DNA from 4 places in the Bradyrhizobium sp. UNPF46 genome. Region 4 is predicted to be linked to each of the others. Evidence: predicted binding sites of a transcription regulator. Region 4 holds the regulator's gene; each other region holds the start of a gene.

Region 1 (4,864 bases), on a different contig from region 4:
GCGGCTGGTTACGTCGAATTCCGGGGACGCGCAATGGCTCGCATGGCGCTCCTCCCTATACTATGTAGATATCAACCGGTTCAGCCTCCCGAGGGGCCGGATTCGAGGTCAGACCGGGTGCCGGGAAGCGCTTTCGTGAGTATTCCGAACATCATTACCCTGGGTCGCATCATGCTGGTCCCGATCATCGTCTGGGCCATCGTGTCGAGCCAAATGGAGGTCGCGTTCGCCGTCTTCCTGATCGCCGGTATCAGCGATGCCGTGGACGGCTTCCTGGCCAAGCGCTTCAACATGACGAGCGAGCTCGGCGCCCTGCTCGACCCCCTCGCGGACAAGGCCCTGCTGGTCTCGATCTACATGGCGCTGGGCATCTGGGGCGCGATCCCGCGCTGGATCGTGATCCTGGTGGTCTCGCGCGACCTCATGATCGTCGCCGCCGTGATCGTGTCCTGGCTGTTCGACCGGCCCGTCGAGATGAAGCCGTCGAAAGTGTCCAAGCTCAACACGGTGGCACAAGTGGCGTTCGCGGCCCTGGTGCTGGCGGCGCTTGCCTTCGGCTTCAAGCCGGCCCCTTATGATATCATCCTGATGGGCCTCGTCACGGTCTTCACGCTCTCCTCGGTGTCGCTCTATCTCGTCGAGTGGCTGCGGCACATGAGTACGATCGAGGCCAAATGAGAGGGAGCGCGGCCCCGCAAAAGGCCAACTCTCCCTCGATCAAGTCGAATTCTCTTCAAACGGGCCGGCGCGCCGGCATGGAGCAAGACGAGCGTGGCAGGCCGCGTCCATCCCCGACAATTGGCGTTTGCGCTTCCGCATGCGGAAAGCCTCAGCCGGGACAATTTCCTCGAGGGCCCCGCCAACGCGGCCGGTCTCGCCCTGATCGACAGCTGGCCGGAATGGCCGAACCGGATCATGTGGCTGGCCGGACCGGAAGGCAGCGGCAAGAGCCACCTCGCCGCGATCTGGGCCGAGATATCGGGCGCCCGCTCGACCGCGGCCAACGTCCTGACCGCCGCCAGCGTTCCGGGGGCGCTGGCTACCGGCGCGCTGGTGGTCGAGGATATCAGGGCAAGGTATTTTGACGAGCGTGCCCTCTTCCACCTGATGAACCTCGCCCGCGAGGACGGCGCCTATGTGCTCTTCACCGGACGCGAGGTGCCGGCCGCGCTGGAGATCGAGCTCCGTGATCTCCGCTCGCGCCTGCGCGCCGTGCCGGTGGTCGCGCTGCTGCCCCCCGACGACCAGCTGTTCCGCGGCCTGATCGTCAAATTCTGCGCCGACCGCCAGCTCGCCGTGGACGAGAGCGTGGTCAGCTACCTCGCCACCCGCCTGGAGCGGTCCTCGGCCGCCGCCCGCCACGCCGTGGAGCTGCTCGACACCGAGGCCCTGCGGCTCGGCCGCCCCGTCACCCGGGCGCTGGCCGCCGAGCTGCTCCGGGACGCCTGATCCGCTCCGACCGCCCCCAGGTCGGCGCGAAGCCGGCTTGACGCGGCGAGGCCGCGGAACATCAATGTCATCGAAACGTCATCGCTCTAACACATGCTCCCGCGGGTTTTGCGCGTAGGTCGCAAGCGTAAGGCGAGACAGGATGGACCGACTTCTGATGGACTCTGCGCAAGCTATTGAAAATAAAGAAAAAGCCCCGGAAGCTGAGGGTGTGCCGGCGATCGCGTCGAGCCCCGAGCGCTTCATCAATCGGGAACTTTCCTGGCTGCATTTCAACCGCCGCGTCCTGGAGGAAGCGGTCAATCCCAACCATCCCGTGCTGGAGCGGGTACGATTCCTGTCGATTTCGGCGAATAACCTCGACGAGTTCTTCATGGTCCGCGTCGCCGGCATCAAGGCCCAGGTGCGCGAGGGCATTGCCGAGCGCGCCCCCGATGGCCTGACACCGTCCGAACAGCTGGCGCTGATCAACCGCACCGTCTCGCAGCTCGCCTCGGACCAGCAGGCGATCTGGCGCGACCTGCGCAGCGCGCTGGCCGATGTCGGCATCGTGCTGGTCGACGGCAAGGACGTCACCAAGGCGGAACGGACCTGGATCGAGGACTACTTCCTCAACAACGTGTTCCCGCTGCTGACGCCGCTGGCGATCGACCCGGCCCACCCCTTCCCGTTCATCCCGAGCCTCGGCTTCACCATCGCGCTTCAGCTCACGCGCGCCGCCGACGGCAGGCAGATGAACGCGCTGATCCGCATGCCCGGCAAGATCGACCGCTTCATCCGCCTGCCCGCCGACGGCAAGATCGTTCGGCTGATCTCGCTGGAACAGGCGACCTCCCTGTTCATCAATCGCCTGTTCCCCGGCTACAATCTGCACGGCCAGGGCGCCTTCAGGATCATCCGCGACTCCGAGCTCGAAATCGAGGAAGAGGCGGAAGACCTCGTCCGCCTGTTCGAGACGGCGCTCAAGCGCCGCCGCCGCGGGTCGGTGATCCGGCTCGAGATCGACGCCAAGATGCCGGAGCAGCTGCGCAGCTTCGTGCAGCACGCGCTCTCGGCCGCCGATGACGAGGTCTTCCTGGTCGATGGCGTGCAGGCGATGAACGAGCTCTCGCAGCTCACCCGCCTCGACCGGCCCGACCTCGAATTCACCCCTTACGTGCCGCGCCATCCCGAACGCGTCCGCGAGCACGGCGGCGACATCTTCGCCGCGATCCGGCAGAAGGACCTCGTCGTCCATCACCCCTACGAATCCTTCGACGTCGTGGTGCAGTTCCTGCAGCAGGCCGCACGCGACCCTGATGTCGTCGCGATCAAGCAGACGCTCTACCGCACCTCCAACAACTCGCCGATCGTGCGCACGCTCGCCGAGGCGGCCGAGGCCGGCAAATCCGTCACGGCGCTGATCGAGCTGAAGGCGCGGTTCGACGAGGAGGCCAACATCCGCTGGGCGCGCGATCTCGAACGCGCCGGCGTCCAGGTCGTCTACGGCTTTCTCGAGCTGAAGACGCACGCCAAGCTCTCGATGGTGGTGCGCCGCGAGGGCGGCAGCCTCACCACCTATGTTCATACTGGCACCGGCAACTATCACCCGGTCACCGCGCGCATCTACACCGACCTCTCCTACTTCACCTCCGATCCGACCATCGGCCGCGACGCCGCGCGGGTGTTCAATTTCATCACCGGCTACGCCGCGCCGAGTGATCTGGAAAAGATGGCGGTGTCGCCGCTGACCCTGCGCAAGCGCATCATCGAGCACATCCAGGGCGAGACCGCGCATGCGCGGCACGGCCGGCACGGCGCGGTCTGGATGAAGATGAATGCGCTTGTCGACCCCGACATCATCGACGCGCTCTACGAGGCCTCCCAGGCCGGCGTGCAGGTCGAGCTCGTGGTGCGCGGTATCTGCTGCCTGCGCCCCGGCATTCCCGGCCTGTCCGAGAACATCCGCGTCAAGTCGATCATCGGGCGCTTCCTGGAACACGGCCGAATCTACTGCTTCGGCATGGGCCAAGGCCTGCCGAGCGCCAAGGCGGCTGTGTATATCTCCTCCGCCGACATGATGCCGCGCAACCTCGACCGCCGCGTCGAGGTGCTGTGTCCGCTGCAAAATCCCACGGTGCATCAGCAGGTTCTCGAACAGATCATGGTCGCGAACCTGAAGGACAATGAGCAGAGCTGGCAATTGTTGCCCGACGGGTCCTCAACGCGTATGAAGGCCGCGAAGGGCGAGGAGCCTTTCAACGTGCACAACTACTTCATGACAAATCCGAGTCTGTCTGGCCGTGGAAAGTCGCTCAAGGAATCCTCGCCGCGTCGTCTCACGCGCCGGAACGAACGCCATCAATCCTGATCGGGGATTTCCGACGTGAAGCGGCCGCGCAAGCGCGGCTTGAGCGTCGCGGTCATCGACATCGGTTCCAACTCCGTCCGTCTCGTCGTCTACGAGGGACTGACGCGGAGCCTCATTCCGATCTTCAACGAGAAGACGCTGTGCGGCCTCGGACGCGAGGTGCAGAGCACGGGCCTGCTCGCGCCCGATGCCGTCGACAAGGCGCTGACCTCGCTCAAGCGCTTTCGCGCATTGTGCCGGGTGATGCAGGTCGGGCGCGTGTTCGCGATCGCGACCGCGGCCTGCCGTGATGCCTCCAACGGCCCCGATTTCATCGCCAAGGCCGAGCGCATCTGCGCCGTGAAGATCGAGATCCTCTCGGGCCCGCGCGAAGCGCGGCTGTCGGCGCTCGGCGTGATCTCCGGCATCCACCACCCCGACGGTATCGTCGGCGACCTCGGCGGCGGCTCGCTCGAATTGATCGACGTGCGCAGGAACAGCGTGCGCAGCGGCGTGACGCTGCCGCTCGGCGGCCTCGCGCTGCAGGATCTCGCGCACAAATCGCTCAAGCGCGCCGACCGCATCGTGCGCGAGGAGCTCGACGAGGTGCCGCAGCTCAAGGCGGGTAGCGGCCGCACCTTCTACGCGGTCGGCGGCACCTGGCGCGCGCTCGCCCGCATCCACATCATCCAGAGCGGTTATCCGCTCCAGGTGATGCACGGCTATTCGCTGTCCGCGGCCGAAGCGCTCGACTTTTCCCGCAGGCTGAGGCGCCTTGCGGCCGCCAACATGCTCGCCGACATCGAGAGCGTTGCGGACGCGCGCCGCCCCCTCCTCACCTATGCGGCGCTCGTGCTCGAGCACATCATCCGCGTGGCGAAGCCGAAGACCATCGTGTTCTCGACCTTCGGCGTGCGCGAGGGCCTGCTGCACGAGAAGCTGTCGGAGACCGAGCGCAACAAGGACGGATTGATCTGCGCCGCGGAAGAGCTCAACCAGCTGCTGTCGCGTTCGGCCAAGCACGCCCGCGAGCTGATCGCCTGGACCGACCGACTGGCCCGCGTGGTCAAGCTTCGCGAGACCGAG
Region 2 (4,864 bases), on a different contig from region 4:
CCTTGCTGAAATAGCCCTCGGCATCGTGGATGCCCATCTTGTCGAGCTCGAAGCGCGGCACGTTGTTGCCGGAGGTGGAGTTCGGATCAACCAGGCCGAGGTTCTTGCCCTTGAGATCGTCGATCTTCTTATAGGCGCTGCCGGCCTTGACGAAAAACACCGAGTAATAGCCGGTGGAACCGTCGGCGTTGATGTCGTTGGCGAAGGCGTCGGTCTTGACGCCGGTCAGGCGGGCACGGGCGAACGAAGCCGAGCCGTAGCTGGCGATATGGATGTTGCCGGCACGCTGACCTTCGATCACGGCGGCGTAGTCGTTGGCGATACGCAGCGTGACCTTCACGCCCAATTCCTTGGAGAGATAGTTCATGAACGGCGCCCAGCGCTCGGTGACGCCGGAGGCGTTCTCGGCCGGAACGACCGCAAAGGTCAGCTCGGGATATTTGGCCTTCCAGTCCTCGGCGGAGGCGGAGGCCGTGAACGCGAGCGCGGCAGCGCCGGCGAGAATGAGTCTGCGAGTGATCATGATACCCTCTTCATCGGTTGGGGTCGGTTGACGCAAAGAACTGGCAACGAAAACAGGTGTGGCGAGGTCAGGCGGCCGCGGCCGTTCCGAGCGCCGGCACGCCCTCGGGCGCCGGCACGGGCGCGCCACCCATGACGTCGGCGGCTTCGAGATCGTAGAGCTCGCGCGCGACGTGGTCGGTCAGCGCGGCCGGCGCGCCGTCGAACACCACGCGCCCCTGCGCCATGCCGATCAGGCGGTCGCAATAGGAGCGGGCGAGATCCAGCGAGTGCAGATTGCAGAGCACGGTGATGCCGAAATGCTTGTTGATGCGCAGCAGCGCATCCATCACGATCTTGGTGTTGCGCGGATCGAGCGAGGCGATCGGCTCGTCGGCGAGGATGATGTCGGGCTGCTGCACCAGCGCGCGGGCGATCGCGACGCGCTGCTGCTGGCCGCCGGAGAGCTGATCGGCGCGCTGGGCCGCGAGCGCGGCGATGTCGAACTGTTCGAGCGCCGACATCGCCAGCGCCTTGTCCTGCTCCGGCCACACTTGCGACAGCGAACGCCAGGCCGGCATGGTCGCGAGCCGTCCCATCAGGACATTGGTGAGGACATCGAGCCGGCCGACCAGGTTGAACTGCTGGAAGATCATCGCCGAACGCGCTCGCCACTGCCGCAGCTGCCTGCCGCGCAACCCGGTGACGTCGACGCCGTCGAACAGGATGCGCCCCTCAGTCGGCGTCACCAGGCGATTGATGCTCCGCAGCAGCGTCGACTTGCCGGCGCCGGACCGTCCGATTACGCCGACGAAGCCGCCGGGGGAGATTTGAAACGAAGCGTCGTCCACAGCGGCTTTCGCGCCGAAGCGACACGTCAGACCTTCCACCACCAGCATGCAGGGCTCCAGATTAACTGGAGCCAACCGCTAACGCCGGCGGTTAACACTTGTGTGACAGGCACGTTGCGGTGCGGCGATCGTACACACCTCATCCCCTGTCATCGCGATGTCATGACATCGTCATCAAGCCGCTCGAAGAAAAACCGCCCGCCCCGCATTTCGGACGCAACATGGCCGCCAAAGCTCTCTCGGTTCAACCGACCATCGATCCCTCGGCCAAGCTGCATGAGACCAGGCTCGGCGCCTACACCGAGGTCGGCGCCCGCACGATCCTGCATGACGTGGCGATGGGCGATTACTCCTACGTCGTGAACGATTCGCAGATCACCTACACCACGATCGGGAAGTTCTGCTCGATCGCGGCGATGACGCGCATCAATCCCGGCAACCATCCGATGCATCGCGCGACCCAGGCCCATTTCACCTATCGCTCCAGCGCCTATTTCGAAGGCGAGAGCGACGATGCCGAGTTCTTCGACTGGCGGCGTCAGCATCACGTCCATATCGGCCACGACGTCTGGATCGGCCACGGCGCGGTCGTGCTGCCGGGACGCAACATCGGCACCGGCGCGGTGATCGCGGCCGGCGCCATCGTCACCAAGGACGTCCCCGCCTACACCATCGTCGCCGGCAATCCGGCACGGATCGTACGGCGGCGGTTCTCGGAGGAGATCGCCGGACGGCTCGCCAAGCTTGCCTGGTGGGACTGGGATCACGACAAATTGCGTGAAGCCCTGCCGGATTTTCGCGCGCTCGGGATTGAAGATTTTCTTGCGACATACGAAGCACGAGCAACTCTGCTTGCCAGTTCTCCTGCCAGCAAACGAAGCGCGGTCGCGTGACAGACATTTTCCTCGAAGGCGGCCGGGCCCTGATCGGCGCCGAACTCGTCGAAACGTCGTTGGCGGTGTCCGGCCAGGACATCGCCGCGACGGACACCTCTCGCGGCCGGGCGCGGCTGGCGATCGACGCCCGCAACCTGCTGGTGCTGCCGGGCATCGTCGATCTGCATGGCGATGCCTTCGAGCGGCAGATGATGCCGCGCGCCGGCGTCGACTTCCCCATCGACGTCGCGCTCGCCGACAGCGATCGCCAGGCCATCAGCAACGGCATCACCACGGTGTTTCATGCCACGACCTGCTCGTGGGAGCCTGGCCTGCGCAGCGCCGACAATGCGCGCGGGCTGATGGAGGCGATCGAGCGGCAGCGTCCGCAATTCGCCGCCGACACCCGCTTCCATCTGCGGCACGAGACCTACAATCTCGACGCCGAGACCGAGATCAGCCAGTGGCTCGCCGAGGGCCGCGTCGACCTGCTTGCCTTCAACGACCATATGGACGGCACCGTCGCCGACATGGCCAAGCCGCGCAAGCGCAACCGCATGGTGGAGCGCACCGGGCTCTCGCCTGAGGAATTCGACCGGCTGGTCGAACGCGTGACCTCGCGCGCCGACGAGGTGCCGGCTTCGGTGTCGCGGCTGGCCGCCGCGGCCCGTGCGGCCGAGGTGCGGATGCTCTCGCATGATGACGCGACGCCGGCAATGCGCCGGGAGTTTCGCGAGCTCGGCGCCTTGATCGCGGAGTTTCCGATCAACGAGGCGACGGCGCAGGCGGCGGCAAGCCATGGCGATGCGATCGTCTACGGCGCGCCGAACGTCGTGCGCGGCGGCAGCCACACCGGCTGGACCAGGGCCTCCGACATGATTGCCAAGGGGCTCTGCTCGGTACTGGCGTCGGATTACTATTATCCCGCGCAGCTCCTTGCCGCGTTCCGCCTCGCCGCCGATGGCGTGCTGCCGCTGCCGAAGGCCTGGGATCTGGTCTCGGCCGGGCCGGCGCGCGCGACCGGCCTCACCGATCGCGGCGTGCTGGCGCAAGGCCGCCGCGCCGACATCCTGCTGGTCGACGACAGCGTGCCATTGCGGCCGCGGCTGATCGCGGTGATCTCAAACGGCAAGCTCGTGCATCTCACCGATGCGACACGGCTGCTCGCAGCGGCGGCGGCGCCGCGCGAGGCTATCGTTGCGGCCTGAATTGGTTATGCTGAGGCAATGACAGGTTTTCCACGCTTCGCGATCTATTTTGCCGCCGGGCCCAACAGCCCCCTCTCCCGCTTCGGCGCCGAACTGCTGGGCTATGATGCCTATTCGGGTGACGAGGTTTCGTTTCCGCAAGCAGCACTGCAGGTCGCGCCCGACTGGCGCGACATCACGGCCGATCCCCGCAAATACGGCTTTCACGCCACGCTGAAGGCGCCGATGGCGCTCGTATCGGGCAAGACCGAGGCGGAGCTCGCGGCCGCCTGCTCGGCATTCGCCGGCAAGGCGCGACCGATCCCGGCAATCCGTCCGGTCGTCGATGCCATCAGCGGCTTCATCGCTGTCATCCCGGCTGAGCCGGTCGATGCGCTTCGCGAGCTTGCCGCCGATTGCGTCCGCGAGTTTGATTCCTTTCGCCCTCCCCTGACGGCCGAAGATCGTACGCGGCGCAAGCCCGAGAAGCTGAGCGAGCGGCAGCGCGACTATCTCGACCGCTGGGGCTATCCTTACGTCATGGACGAATTCCGCTTCCACATGACGCTGACGGGACGGCTGGATGCGGAGCGGCGTGGGCCGATTGTGGAGATGCTGCGGGCGCGGTTTGCGGCGCTGCGGATCGGGACGCTCGCGATCGATCGCATCGCGCTATTCAGGCAGGATGATGCCAGGGCGCGGTTTCGCGTCATCGGCGAGTGGGCGTTGACGCGTTAGGCGGGATCGCGCGACACATTCTGTGTCGTGAGGTGGGCAAAGGCGCACAGCGCCGTGCCCACGACTTTTCCCGACCGCAACAGGTCGTGGGCACGCTTCGCTTTGCCGACCCTACTGCGGCGGTGTGCTTGTCTCCTACTTCCCCCACCGCAGCGCCAGCGCATCGCGCTCCTTGGCCAACTCCAGCAATCCTGCCCTTGTCGCCGGATGCAGCGGCTGCAGCGGGTGGCGCACGGCGTCCGACTTGATCACGCCGCCCGCCTGCATCATCACCTTGCAGGCGATCAGGCCGCACTGGCGGTTCTCGTAGTTGATCAGCGGCAGCCAGCGTTCATAGGCGGCCTTGGCCTTTTCGCGATCGCCCGCGAAATAGGGATCGATGATCTGGCGGATGCCGTCGGGATAGCCGCCGCCGGTCATGGCGCCGGTGGCGCCGGCGTCGAGATCGGCGAGCAGCGTGATGGCTTCTTCGCCGTCCCAGGGACCCTCGATGTCCTTGCCGCCCGCCTCGATCAGGCTGCGCAGCTTCGAAGCCGCGCCCGGCACCTCGATCTTGAAATAGCGGATGTTGGAAAACTCGCGCGCCAGCCGCGCCAGCAGCTCGACCGACAGCGGAGTCCCCGCCACCGGCGCATCCTGGATCATGACGGGGATGTCGATCGCGCCCGAGAGCACCTTGAAGAATTCGACGATGCCCTTCTCCGGAACCCGG
Region 3 (4,864 bases), on a different contig from region 4:
CGTGCATCAGGCCGTATTCGGCGAGCGCATGCATGCGCCGCGTCTCGGTCTCCCGCGGCTCGAGAAAGCGCAGCGGCTCCGGGATCGGCACCTGATAGACCAGCACCTGGCTTTCGTTGAGCGCCGCCTCAGGGATGCGATGGCGGGTCTGGATCACCGTCGCTTCCTCCGTCGCGGTCGTGGTGGCAACGCCCGCGGTCTTGGCGAAGAACTTTCGGATCGAGATCGCGTTGGTGGTGTCGTCGGAGCCCTGGTCGATCACCTTCAGCACGTCCTGCGGCCCAAGGATCGCCGCGGTCACCTGCACGCCGCCGGTGCCCCAGCCATAGGGCATCGGCATTTCGCGGCTGGCGAACGGCACCTGATAGCCGGGGATCGCGATCGCCTTCAGGATCGCGCGGCGGATCATCCGCTTGGTCTGCTCGTCGAGATAGGCAAAGTTGTAGGCGGGCGCGTTCATTCCGCGGCTTCCTTCATGGCGTCAGGCGCATTGGCCTCGGCAAATTCCTTGCGCAGCTTGCGCAGCAGGCCGAGCTCGGACTGGAAGTCGACATAGTGCGGCAGCTTGAGATGCTCGACGAAGCCGGTCGCCTGGACGTTGTCCGAATGCGACATCACGAATTCTTCATCTTGCGCGGGGGCGAGTGCCTCTTCGCCGAGCTCGCGGGCGCGGAGCGCGCGGTCGACCAGCGCCATCGACATGGTCTTGCGCTCGCTCTGGCCGAAGGCGAGGCCATAGCCGCGGGTGAAGCACGGCGCTTCGGTCGCCGAGCCCTTGAACTGGTTGACCATCTGGCACTCGGTCAGCTCGATGGCGCCGAGCGGCACCGCGAAGCCGACGTCCTCGGCGAAAAACTCCACCTCGACCTCACCAAAGCGGATCTCGCCGGCGAAGGGATGATTGCGGCCATAGCCGCGCTGGGTGGAATAGCCCATCGCCAGCAGAAAACCTTCGTCGCCGCGCGCAAGGTTTTGCAGGCGCAGATCGCGGTCGGCGGGGAAATTCAGCGGCTCGCGGGTGAGGTCGCCGACGCTGGCGCCGTCCTCGGCCTGTGGCGAGGATTCGATCAATCCGTCGCGGCCGAGAATGTCCGTCACGCGCGGTGTCGGTGCGGTGGATGAATCAGCCGTTGCCGGCATCTCCGGCACAAAACCTTGCGCCAGCGCGGGATCGAGCAGGCGATGGGTATAGTCGAAGGTGGGGCCGAGGATCTGGCCGCCCGGAATGTCCTTGAAGGTCGAGGACACCCGCCGCCGCACCCGCATCGCGCCAGTGTCGACCGGCTCGCTGGCGCCGAAGCGCGGCAGCGTGGCGCGGAAGGCTCGCACCAGGAAGATCGCCTCGATCAGGTCGCCGCGCGCCTGCTTGATCGCGAGCGCCGCGAGCTCTCGATCATAGAGCGATCCCTCACTCATGACGCGATCGACGGCAAGACCGAGCTGCTCCGAGATCTGGTCGAGCGTGACTTCCGGAACGTTCTGGTCGCCGCGCCGCTTGTGGGCGAGCAGGCGATGGGCGTTCTCGATGGCGCGTTCGCCGCCCTTGACTGCGACATACATGCTTCAGCTTCCCTTGCTCACGACGCGCGTGGTGCGGGGGATCGCGACCACGGCGTCATCGGCGACCAGCACCACGTCGATGCCGCGCGGAAACAGCGCCTCGTTGAGATGCAGGCGCTCGAACAGATCGAACGGCTTGATCGACGCCTGGAGCATCGCGGAGCCGTCGATGCCCGGGCCGCGCAGCTCGAAGGGGCGGCCCGATTCGAGACTCTCGACCTGGAGGATCAACGTGGTCGAACGGTCCGGATATTCGCTGGTGCCGAGCGCGAAGCGCTCCAGCGCCGGCAGCGCGACGCCGTCACCGATCAGCGCAAAGCTCGCGATGGACGAATCCTGCACCACCGGCGCGCCGGTGTGGAACTTGAGCCATTTCAACACGTCCGGCCCTTCCGCCATCCGCGCATCGAGCCAGAGCGGCGTGTCGTGGTCGAACAGCGTCAGCGCGATCGCGGCGGTACCGCGCATCATCGCCCCGGGTGCCCCCGCTCCCGGCACGATGCGCTGGACCGAGCCGGGCCGCGCCATCGCGTCCATCACCGAGCGAAAGGTCGACTGCGCCGACAGCACCTTGTCGGCGAAACCCGGCGGCAGTTCCGCAATCGTGGTCATGACCTCACCCCTCACCACGCACCATGGTGTAGAAATCAACCTTCGTGGCAGCGGTCTCGGCCGCCGCCTGCTCGCGGCGAATCATAAGCTGCTCGCGCAACGGCGCGATTACGTCCCGCTCCACCGCTCCACCGAAATCCCGGGACTGCACCAGCGCATCGCACAGCGCGATCAGCCGCGCCTTCTCGCCGTCGCGCCCGAGCGTGTAGCCGAAGCCGACCTCGCCGCTGGCCAGCCGCACCGCCGCGCGCGACACCGTGGCTTCGCCGAGGTTGAACGGCGCGCCGTCGCCGCCGACCCGGCCGCGCAGCATGACGAGGCCGTTTTCCGGCGCGCGCAGATCCTGATGGGCCGGAAGAGAGAAGTCGCGGAGGCGGGCGGCGATCTCGCCCGCCTCCGCGTGCGCCAGCACGGCCATCGCGGCCTTGCGCTGGGCTTGCTGGTTGTTGTGCTGGGTCACCCGATCCACCGAACCTCTGACAGAACTTGCCGCATCGAAGTTGTCTATGATAATAGACAACTTCATACGGAAGCGCCATGACTGTTTCGTGACAAAGGCGTGATTTCTGGGCTAGGCTGACCGGCGATATGAGCATGCAAGACACTGCCTCGTCGGGCGTCGCGCTATGGCGCCTCGTTGCCGACGGCATCGAGCGCGGCATCGCCGACGGGCGCTTTGCGGCCGGCGACAAATTGCCGGGCGAGATGGAGATCGCCGAAACCTATCGCGTCAACCGCCACACCGTGCGGCGCGCGCTGGCGGCGCTTGCCGAACGCGGCCTGGTGCGGGCCGAGCGCGGCAGCGGCACCTATGTCGAGGCGCAGAAGCTCGCCTATCCCCTGCGCTCGCGCACGCGTTTCTCCGAGATCGTCGGCGCCGGCGGGCGCGAGCCGCGCGGCCAGCTGATCGAGGCCTCCGAGGACGTCGCCACGCGTGAGCTGGCGCGGGAGCTGGGATTGAAGGCCGGTGCGCCCCTGGTGCGGATCGAGGCGATCCGCCTCGCCGACCGCACGCCGATCTGCGTCTCGACCACCTGGCTGTCGGCCGAGCTGTTTCCGAATGCGGGCGCAGTGTTCGCAGCGACGCGCTCGATGACGAAACTGCTGGCACATTATGGCGTGCGCGACTATCGCCGGGGCGCGACCCGGATCACCGCCGGGATCGTCGACGCCACCGACGCGGCCCGGCTCGATCTGGCGCTGGGCCGGCCGATCCTGGTGGTCGATGCCACCGACCACGATCTCGAGGGCAAGCCGCTGATGACCAAGCACTCGCGGTTTGCCGCGGAGCGGGTGGAGTTTCTGGTGGAGAACGGGTGAGGTCCCTGTTCTCCCTCTCCCCGTTCTTACGGGGAGAGGGTTGGGGTGAGGGGCTGCATCCGCAATCACGGTGAGAGATGGACTCGCGGAGAGTCCCCCTCACCCGCCGCGCTGCGCGCGTCGGCCTCTCCCCGCAAGCGGGGCGAGGCGAAGAACCTACGCGACTGCCCTGCGCCCGATGATCGCAAAGCGCAGCTTGCCCGAGATGAAATCGATCGCGGCGACCGCAACCAGGATCATCAGGATCAGGAACGACACCTTCTGCCATTCCAGCACGCGGATCTGCTCGGCGAGCTGAAGGCCGATGCCGCCGGCGCCGACGATTCCGATGATGGTGGCGGAACGGGTGTTGGACTCGATGAAGTAGAGCACCTGGCCGGCGATCACGGGCAGCACCTGCGGCAGGAGACCAAAACGGATTTCGTGCAGCTTGCTGCCGCCGGAGGCGCGGATGCCTTCGACCTGCTTCTGGTCGGCGCCCTCGATCGCCTCCGAGAACAGTTTTCCGAAGGCGCCGAAATCCGACACCGCGATGGCGAGGACGCCGGCGAACGGGCCGAGCCCGACGACGTTGATCCACACCAGCGCCCAGATCAGCGTGTCGACGCCGCGGATCGAATCGAGGAAGCGGCGCACCGGGAAGCGCAGGATGTTCGACGGCACGATGTTGCGCGCCGCCAGCAGACTGACCGGCAGCGCGAAGAATGCGGCGAGCGTCGTCCCGAGCAGCGCGATCGAGAGCGTCTCGCCCAGCGCCTTCAGATAGACCGGCAGCGAGGAGCCGGGATCAGGCGGGATCATCATCAACGAGATCCAGCCGAGCTGGCTGAGGCCTGCGAGGAAGCGCGACGGCGAGAAGTCGAGATCGACGAGGCCGTAAACGAGGACCGCGAATGCCGCGACGATCATCGCGGGCATGGCGAGCCGCGCCGAGGCCGGCCGGTCGAACACATCGGGGTAGCGTGCGCGAAGCGCTCGCGTATCGACCTCCTGCGGCGTCACGTCCGCGCCTCCTTGCCGAACAGGCGGCCGCGCAGCCAGCCGGTGGTGATGTCGATGATGAAGACGGTGACGATGATGGTGAGCAGGATGGCGCTGACGTCCGAATAGTAGAATTTGCGGATGGCGACGACGAGCTCCTGGCCGATACCGCCGGCACCGACGAAGCCCATCACGGAGGCTTCGCGGACATTGATCTCGAAGCGCAGCAGCGCGTAGCTGGCATAGCCCGCGGTCACCTGCGGCACCACCGCAAAGCGCATGCAGGACAGCCAGCTTGCGCCGGTCGAGCGGATGCCCTCGACAGGCTTCATGTCGGCATTCTCGACGATCTCCGAGAACAGCTTGCCGAGCGCGCCGGTGGAGTGGATCG
Region 4 (4,864 bases):
CGACGCCGGAGGTGAAATCGAGATAGCGATCGCCGTTGGTCGCGATCAGCCAGCAGCCTTCGCCGCGCTCGAAACCGAGGTTGGCCCTGGCGAAAACAGGGAGCAAATGCGGGGCTGCGCTGTTGGTCATGACGGTCACTTGAATGTTGCGGACGGTGCGATGCGCGCATTGCGCAACGCACCAGACCGGCCCGGAAAACGAAACGTGCCGCCTTTTAAGGGCGGCACGTGACACCATCTTATGCCCCGTGAAACCGGTGTCAATGGCAGCCGGAAAGCCTCAGGAAACGCTGATTCCGTAGTCTTGCGGTGCCGATTTTGCGGGTTTTTCGCCACGGAACATGTGGACGCGACTCGGCAGACTCTTGCGCGCGAGTCACGGCATATTGTAGCGTTTGGACTGTCAGATACGACATCTCGTGCAGCGGTTCTGATCCCAAGAGTCCTCATGTACCGGCGTAAACGTTCGGGCGTCAGTTGAGCGCCCGGCGAGCCTTAAGGGATTCCGGCGGCACGGGTTTTTCGAAGCTTAGGCATTCGCCGCAAGGGCGCCAGGACGGCAGCCGCGCGGCGAGGGAAAGGGTGCAATGACGGTTTTGACCTGGTCCGATGATCGCGTCGAGCAGCTCAAGAAGCTCTGGGAGGCCGGATTATCGGCCAGCCAGATCGCAGCTGAACTCGGCAATGTGACCCGCAATGCCGTGATCGGCAAAGTGCACAGGCTCGGTCTGTCCGGCCGCGCCAAGAGCCCTTCGTCGGCAGCGCCGCGGCCGCGCAAGGCGCGTCCCGCGCAGCACATGATGCGGGTCACCCGCCCGATCGCACGCGGCAACACTGCGCTGGCGCAGGCCTTCGAGGTCGAGGTCGAGGCCGAGCCCGTCACCTACGACAACGTGGTGCCGATGAGCCAGCGGCTGTCGCTGCTCGAACTGAACGAGGCGACCTGCCACTGGCCGGTCGGCGATCCCTCGAGCCCGGATTTCTTCTTCTGCGGCGGCAAGGCGCTCTCCGGCCTTCCCTACTGCGCCCAGCATTCGCGCGTGGCGTATCAGCCGGCGGCGGATCGCCGGCGTGCGCCGGCCAAGCCGGGCCCGCGCTGAGTTTGCGGAATTAGCTGACTGCAAGGACGGCAGCCGTCGTGCGATGACGGCTCAACACATCCGATGTCGTCCCCGCGAACGCGGGGAGCCATAACCACAGGGCGCAATTGTTGCGCGAGATGGTCACTCCGGGTCTTCGCCAAACCCCACCCTGTGGTTATGGATCCCGGGCTCGCGCTACGCGCGCCCCGGGATGACAGCTGAGCATGTGGCTGCAGCTCGCCAGACCAACCGTTCGCAACCCTCAGGTCGTCTCCGCCTTCGCGAAGCGATCGTCGAGCGCGTAGCCGGCGCCGCGGACGGTTCGGATCGGGTCCTGCTCGCGGCCGAGATTGAGCAGCTTGCGCAGGCGGCCGATATGGACGTCGACGGTGCGCTCGTCGATGTAGATGTCGCGGCCCCAGACGCTGTCGAGCAGCTGCTCGCGCGAGAACACGCGGCCGGGATGCTCCAGGAAGAACTCCAGGAGGCGATATTCGGTCGGGCCGAGGTCGATCGGGCGGCCCGAGCGCGCCACGCGGCGCTTGTCGCGGTCGAGCTCGATGTCGCCATAGGCCAGCACGGTCGCGAGCCGCTCGGGACTGGCGCGCCGCAGCAGTCCCTTCACGCGCGCCAGGAGCTCCGGCACCGAGAACGGCTTGACGATGTAGTCGTCGGCGCCGGTGGCAAGACCCCGCACCCGCTCGCTCTCCTCGCCGCGCGCGGTGAGCATGATGATCGGCAGCTGCTTGGTCTCGGGCCGGGTGCGCAGCCGCCGGCACAGCTCGATGCCGGAGAGGCCCGGCAGCATCCAGTCGAGCACGATCAGGTCGGGAATGTGTTCCTTGAGGCGGGTGTCGGCGTCGTCGCCGCGCATCACCGTCTCGACGTCATAGCCGTCGCCTTCGAGGTTGTAGCGGAGAAGCTCGGTGAGAGCTTCCTCGTCCTCAACCACCATAATGCGTGCGCCCATGGTGTCGTCGCTCCTTAAAGTCTTCAGGTATTCGGGATCGTCGTGGCGAAGGTGGTCATGTCGCCCTTCGGCCGCTTGTCGGTGATCGCCTGGCCCTCGATCATGTAGAACACGGTCTCGGCGATGTTGGTGGCGTGGTCGCCGATCCGCTCGATGTTCTTGGCGCAGAACATCAGATGGATGCAGAACGAGATGTTGCGCGGATCCTCCATCATGTAGGTGAGGAGCTCGCGGAACAGCGAGGTGCAGATCGCATCGACCTCCTCGTCGCCCTTCCACACCGCCATCGCCGCCGGCAGATCGTGCGCGGCATAGGCGTCCAGCACGCTCTTGACCTGCTGCTGCACGAGGTCGGTCATGTGCTCGAGGCCGCGGAACAGTTTCAGCGGATGGAAGTCAGTCTCGAGCGCGGCAACGCGCTTGCCCATGTTCTTGGCGAGGTCGCCGATGCGCTCGAGATCGGTCGCAACGCGCATGGCGCCGACGATCTCGCGCAGATCGACCGCCATCGGCTGGCGTCGTGCGATGGTCAGCACGGCGCGCTCTTCAATCCTCTTCTGCAGCGCGTCGAGATCGGCGTCGATGGTCACGACGCGCTGACCGAGCGCGACGTCGCGGCGGATCAACGCGTCGACGGAATCGACGATCATGCGCTCGGCGATGCCGCCCATCTCGGCGACCAGGCGAGTGAGTTCCTGGAGGTCGGTGTCGAAGGCCTTTGCGGTATGTTCGGTACCCATATTGCGTCTCCTCAGCCGAACCGGCCGGTGATGTAGTCCTGCGTGCGCCGGTCGGTCGGCGACGTGAAGATCTTGCTGGTGTCGTCGAACTCGATCAGCTCGCCCAGATACATGAAGGCGGTCTTGTCGGAGACGCGCGCCGCCTGCTGCATGTTGTGGGTGACGATCGCGATCGTGTAGTTCTCGGACAGCTCCTGGATCAGCTCCTCGACCTTGGCGGTCGAGATCGGGTCGAGCGCCGAGCAGGGCTCGTCGAACAGGATCACCTCGGGCCGCACCGCGACGGTGCGGGCGATGCACAGGCGCTGCTGCTGGCCGCCGGAGAGCGACAGGCCGGAGGCGTTGAGCTTGTCCTTGACCTCGTTCCACAGCGCGCCGCCGCGCAGCGCCTTCTCGACGCGGTCGTCCATCTCGGACTTCGAGATCTTCTCGTAGAGGCGGATGCCGAAGGCGATGTTCTCGTAGATCGTCATCGGGAACGGCGTCGGCTTCTGGAACACCATGCCGACCCGGGCGCGCAGCAGATTGAGGTCGAGCTTGGGGTCGAGGATGTTGGTCTGATCGAGCATCAGCTGGCCGGTGGCGCGCTGGCCCGGATAGAGGTCGTACATCCGGTTGAAGATGCGCAGCAGGGTCGACTTGCCGCAGCCGGACGGGCCGATGAACGCCGTGACGCGGTTGGCGCCCAGCGTCAGGTTGATGTTCTTCAGCGCGTGGTGCTCGCCGTAATAGAAGTTGAGGTTGCGCACCGTCACCTTGGCGGGCGCCTCGGGCAGCACCGGCGCCTGCGGAAGGCCACCGGAGGCGCTCATCGATACGGAAAGTTCACTCATTTTGCGGTCCTCTCGGCGCCAAGGATGCGCGCGCCAATGTTCAGGGCAAGCACGGTCAGGGTGATGAGCAGTGCGCCGCTCCACGCCAGCTGCTTCCAGTAGGCGTAGGGGCTCTGCACGAAGTTGTTGATGGTGACGGGCAGGTTGGCCATCGTCTTGTTCAGGCCGAGGCTGAAGAACTGGTTCGACAGCGCGGTGAAGAGCAGCGGCGCGGTCTCGCCCGCGACGCGTGCGGTGGCGAGCAGCACGCCGGTGATGAGGCCCGACCGGGCCGCACGATAGGCGATGCGCTTGATCACCAGCGAGCGCGGCAGGCCCAGCGCCGAGGCCGCCTCACGCAGCGGATTCGGCACCAGCAGCAGCATGTCCTCGGTGGTGCGCAGCACGACCGGGATCACGATGACGGCGAGCGCGAGCGCGCCCGCGATCGCGGAGAAGCCACGCATCGGCACCACCACCGCGCCGTAGATGAACAGGCCGATGATGATCGAGGGCGCCGAGAGCAGGATGTCGTTGATGAAGCGGATCACCGAGGTCAGGCGATCGTTGCGGCCGTATTCGGCAAGGTAGGTGCCGGCGAACAGGCCGAGCGGCGCGCCGATGCCGACGCCGATCAACGTCATGATGATCGAGCCGACGATCGCGTTGCGCAGGCCGCCTTCGGTCGAGCCCGGAGGCGGCGTGTCCGCGACGAAGATCTCGAGATTGAGGCCGGCCAGGCCGTTGTAGAGCAGCGTGACCAGGATCAGCGCGAGCCAGGTGACGCCGAAGGCGGCCGCGGCGAAGCAGAGCCCGCGGATGACGATGTCCACGCGGCGACGACGCGAATAGATCGGATTGAGCGCCATGACCTTACTTCCCCGCCTTCTTGTCCAGCCGCATCAGCATCAGCCGCGCGGCGGCCAGCACGAAGAACGTCAGCACGAACAGGAGCAAGCCGAGCAGGATCAGGCCGGACTGGTGCAGGCCGTCGCTCTCGGCGAACTCGGATGCGATCGCCGCCGAGATCGTGGTGCCCGGCGCGAAGATCGATGAGGAGATGCGGAACGAGTTGCCGATGATGAAGGTCACCGCCATGGTCTCGCCGAGCGCGCGGCCCAGCGCCAGCATGACGCCGCCGATGATGCCGACGCGGGTGTAGGGGATCACCACGCTGCGGACGACTTCCCAGGTGGTGCAGCCGACGCCGTAAGCGGCCTCCTTCAGCACCGGCGGCACCGTCTTGAACACGTCGACCGA

What was found. The regulator PhoB, encoded in region 4, activates phosphate uptake and scavenging genes when phosphate is short. The targets are predictions, from matches to a motif close to TGTCATNNANCTGTCAT.
Region 1: UNPF46_RS32275 (RNA degradosome polyphosphate kinase) is a predicted target of PhoB. The motif match lies at 1,515-1,531, and genes of this name have one in related genera.
Region 2: phnC (phosphonate ABC transporter ATP-binding protein) is a predicted target of PhoB. The motif match lies at 1,511-1,527, and genes of this name have one in related genera.
Region 3: phnF (phosphonate metabolism transcriptional regulator PhnF) is a predicted target of PhoB. The motif match lies at 2,710-2,726, and genes of this name have one in related genera.

What each region holds. Positions count from the first base shown of each region.
Region 1 is NZ_LFJB01000090.1:46,015-50,878, forward strand. It holds gene UNPF46_RS32265 (CDP-alcohol phosphatidyltransferase family protein) at 136-678, shown strand; gene UNPF46_RS32270 (P-loop NTPase family protein) at 772-1,449, shown strand; gene UNPF46_RS32275 (RNA degradosome polyphosphate kinase) at 1,607-3,799, shown strand; gene ppx (exopolyphosphatase) at 3,815-4,864, shown strand, end outside.
Region 2 is NZ_LFJB01000020.1:109,571-114,434, forward strand. It holds gene phnD (phosphonate ABC transporter substrate-binding protein) at 1-523, opposite strand, end outside; gene phnC (phosphonate ABC transporter ATP-binding protein) at 591-1,400, opposite strand; gene UNPF46_RS09545 (transferase hexapeptide repeat family protein) at 1,574-2,245, shown strand; gene UNPF46_RS09550 (alpha-D-ribose 1-methylphosphonate 5-triphosphate diphosphatase) at 2,242-3,435, shown strand; gene UNPF46_RS09555 (DUF1045 domain-containing protein) at 3,454-4,152, shown strand; gene UNPF46_RS09560 (dihydrodipicolinate synthase family protein) at 4,288-4,864, opposite strand, start outside.
Region 3 is NZ_LFJB01000020.1:103,711-108,574, forward strand. It holds gene UNPF46_RS09500 (alpha-D-ribose 1-methylphosphonate 5-phosphate C-P-lyase PhnJ) at 1-460, opposite strand, end outside; gene UNPF46_RS09505 (carbon-phosphorus lyase complex subunit) at 457-1,560, opposite strand; gene phnH (phosphonate C-P lyase system protein PhnH) at 1,564-2,172, opposite strand; gene phnG (phosphonate C-P lyase system protein PhnG) at 2,177-2,641, opposite strand; gene phnF (phosphonate metabolism transcriptional regulator PhnF) at 2,761-3,492, shown strand; gene phnE (phosphonate ABC transporter, permease protein PhnE) at 3,649-4,494, opposite strand; gene phnE (phosphonate ABC transporter, permease protein PhnE) at 4,491-4,864, opposite strand, start outside.
Region 4 is NZ_LFJB01000079.1:3,471-8,334, forward strand. It holds gene UNPF46_RS28365 (aspartate aminotransferase family protein) at 1-130, opposite strand, end outside; gene UNPF46_RS28370 (GcrA family cell cycle regulator) at 588-1,100, shown strand; gene phoB (phosphate regulon transcriptional regulator PhoB) at 1,345-2,052, opposite strand; gene phoU (phosphate signaling complex protein PhoU) at 2,076-2,792, opposite strand; gene pstB (phosphate ABC transporter ATP-binding protein PstB) at 2,804-3,625, opposite strand; gene pstA (phosphate ABC transporter permease PstA) at 3,622-4,473, opposite strand; gene pstC (phosphate ABC transporter permease subunit PstC) at 4,478-4,864, opposite strand, start outside.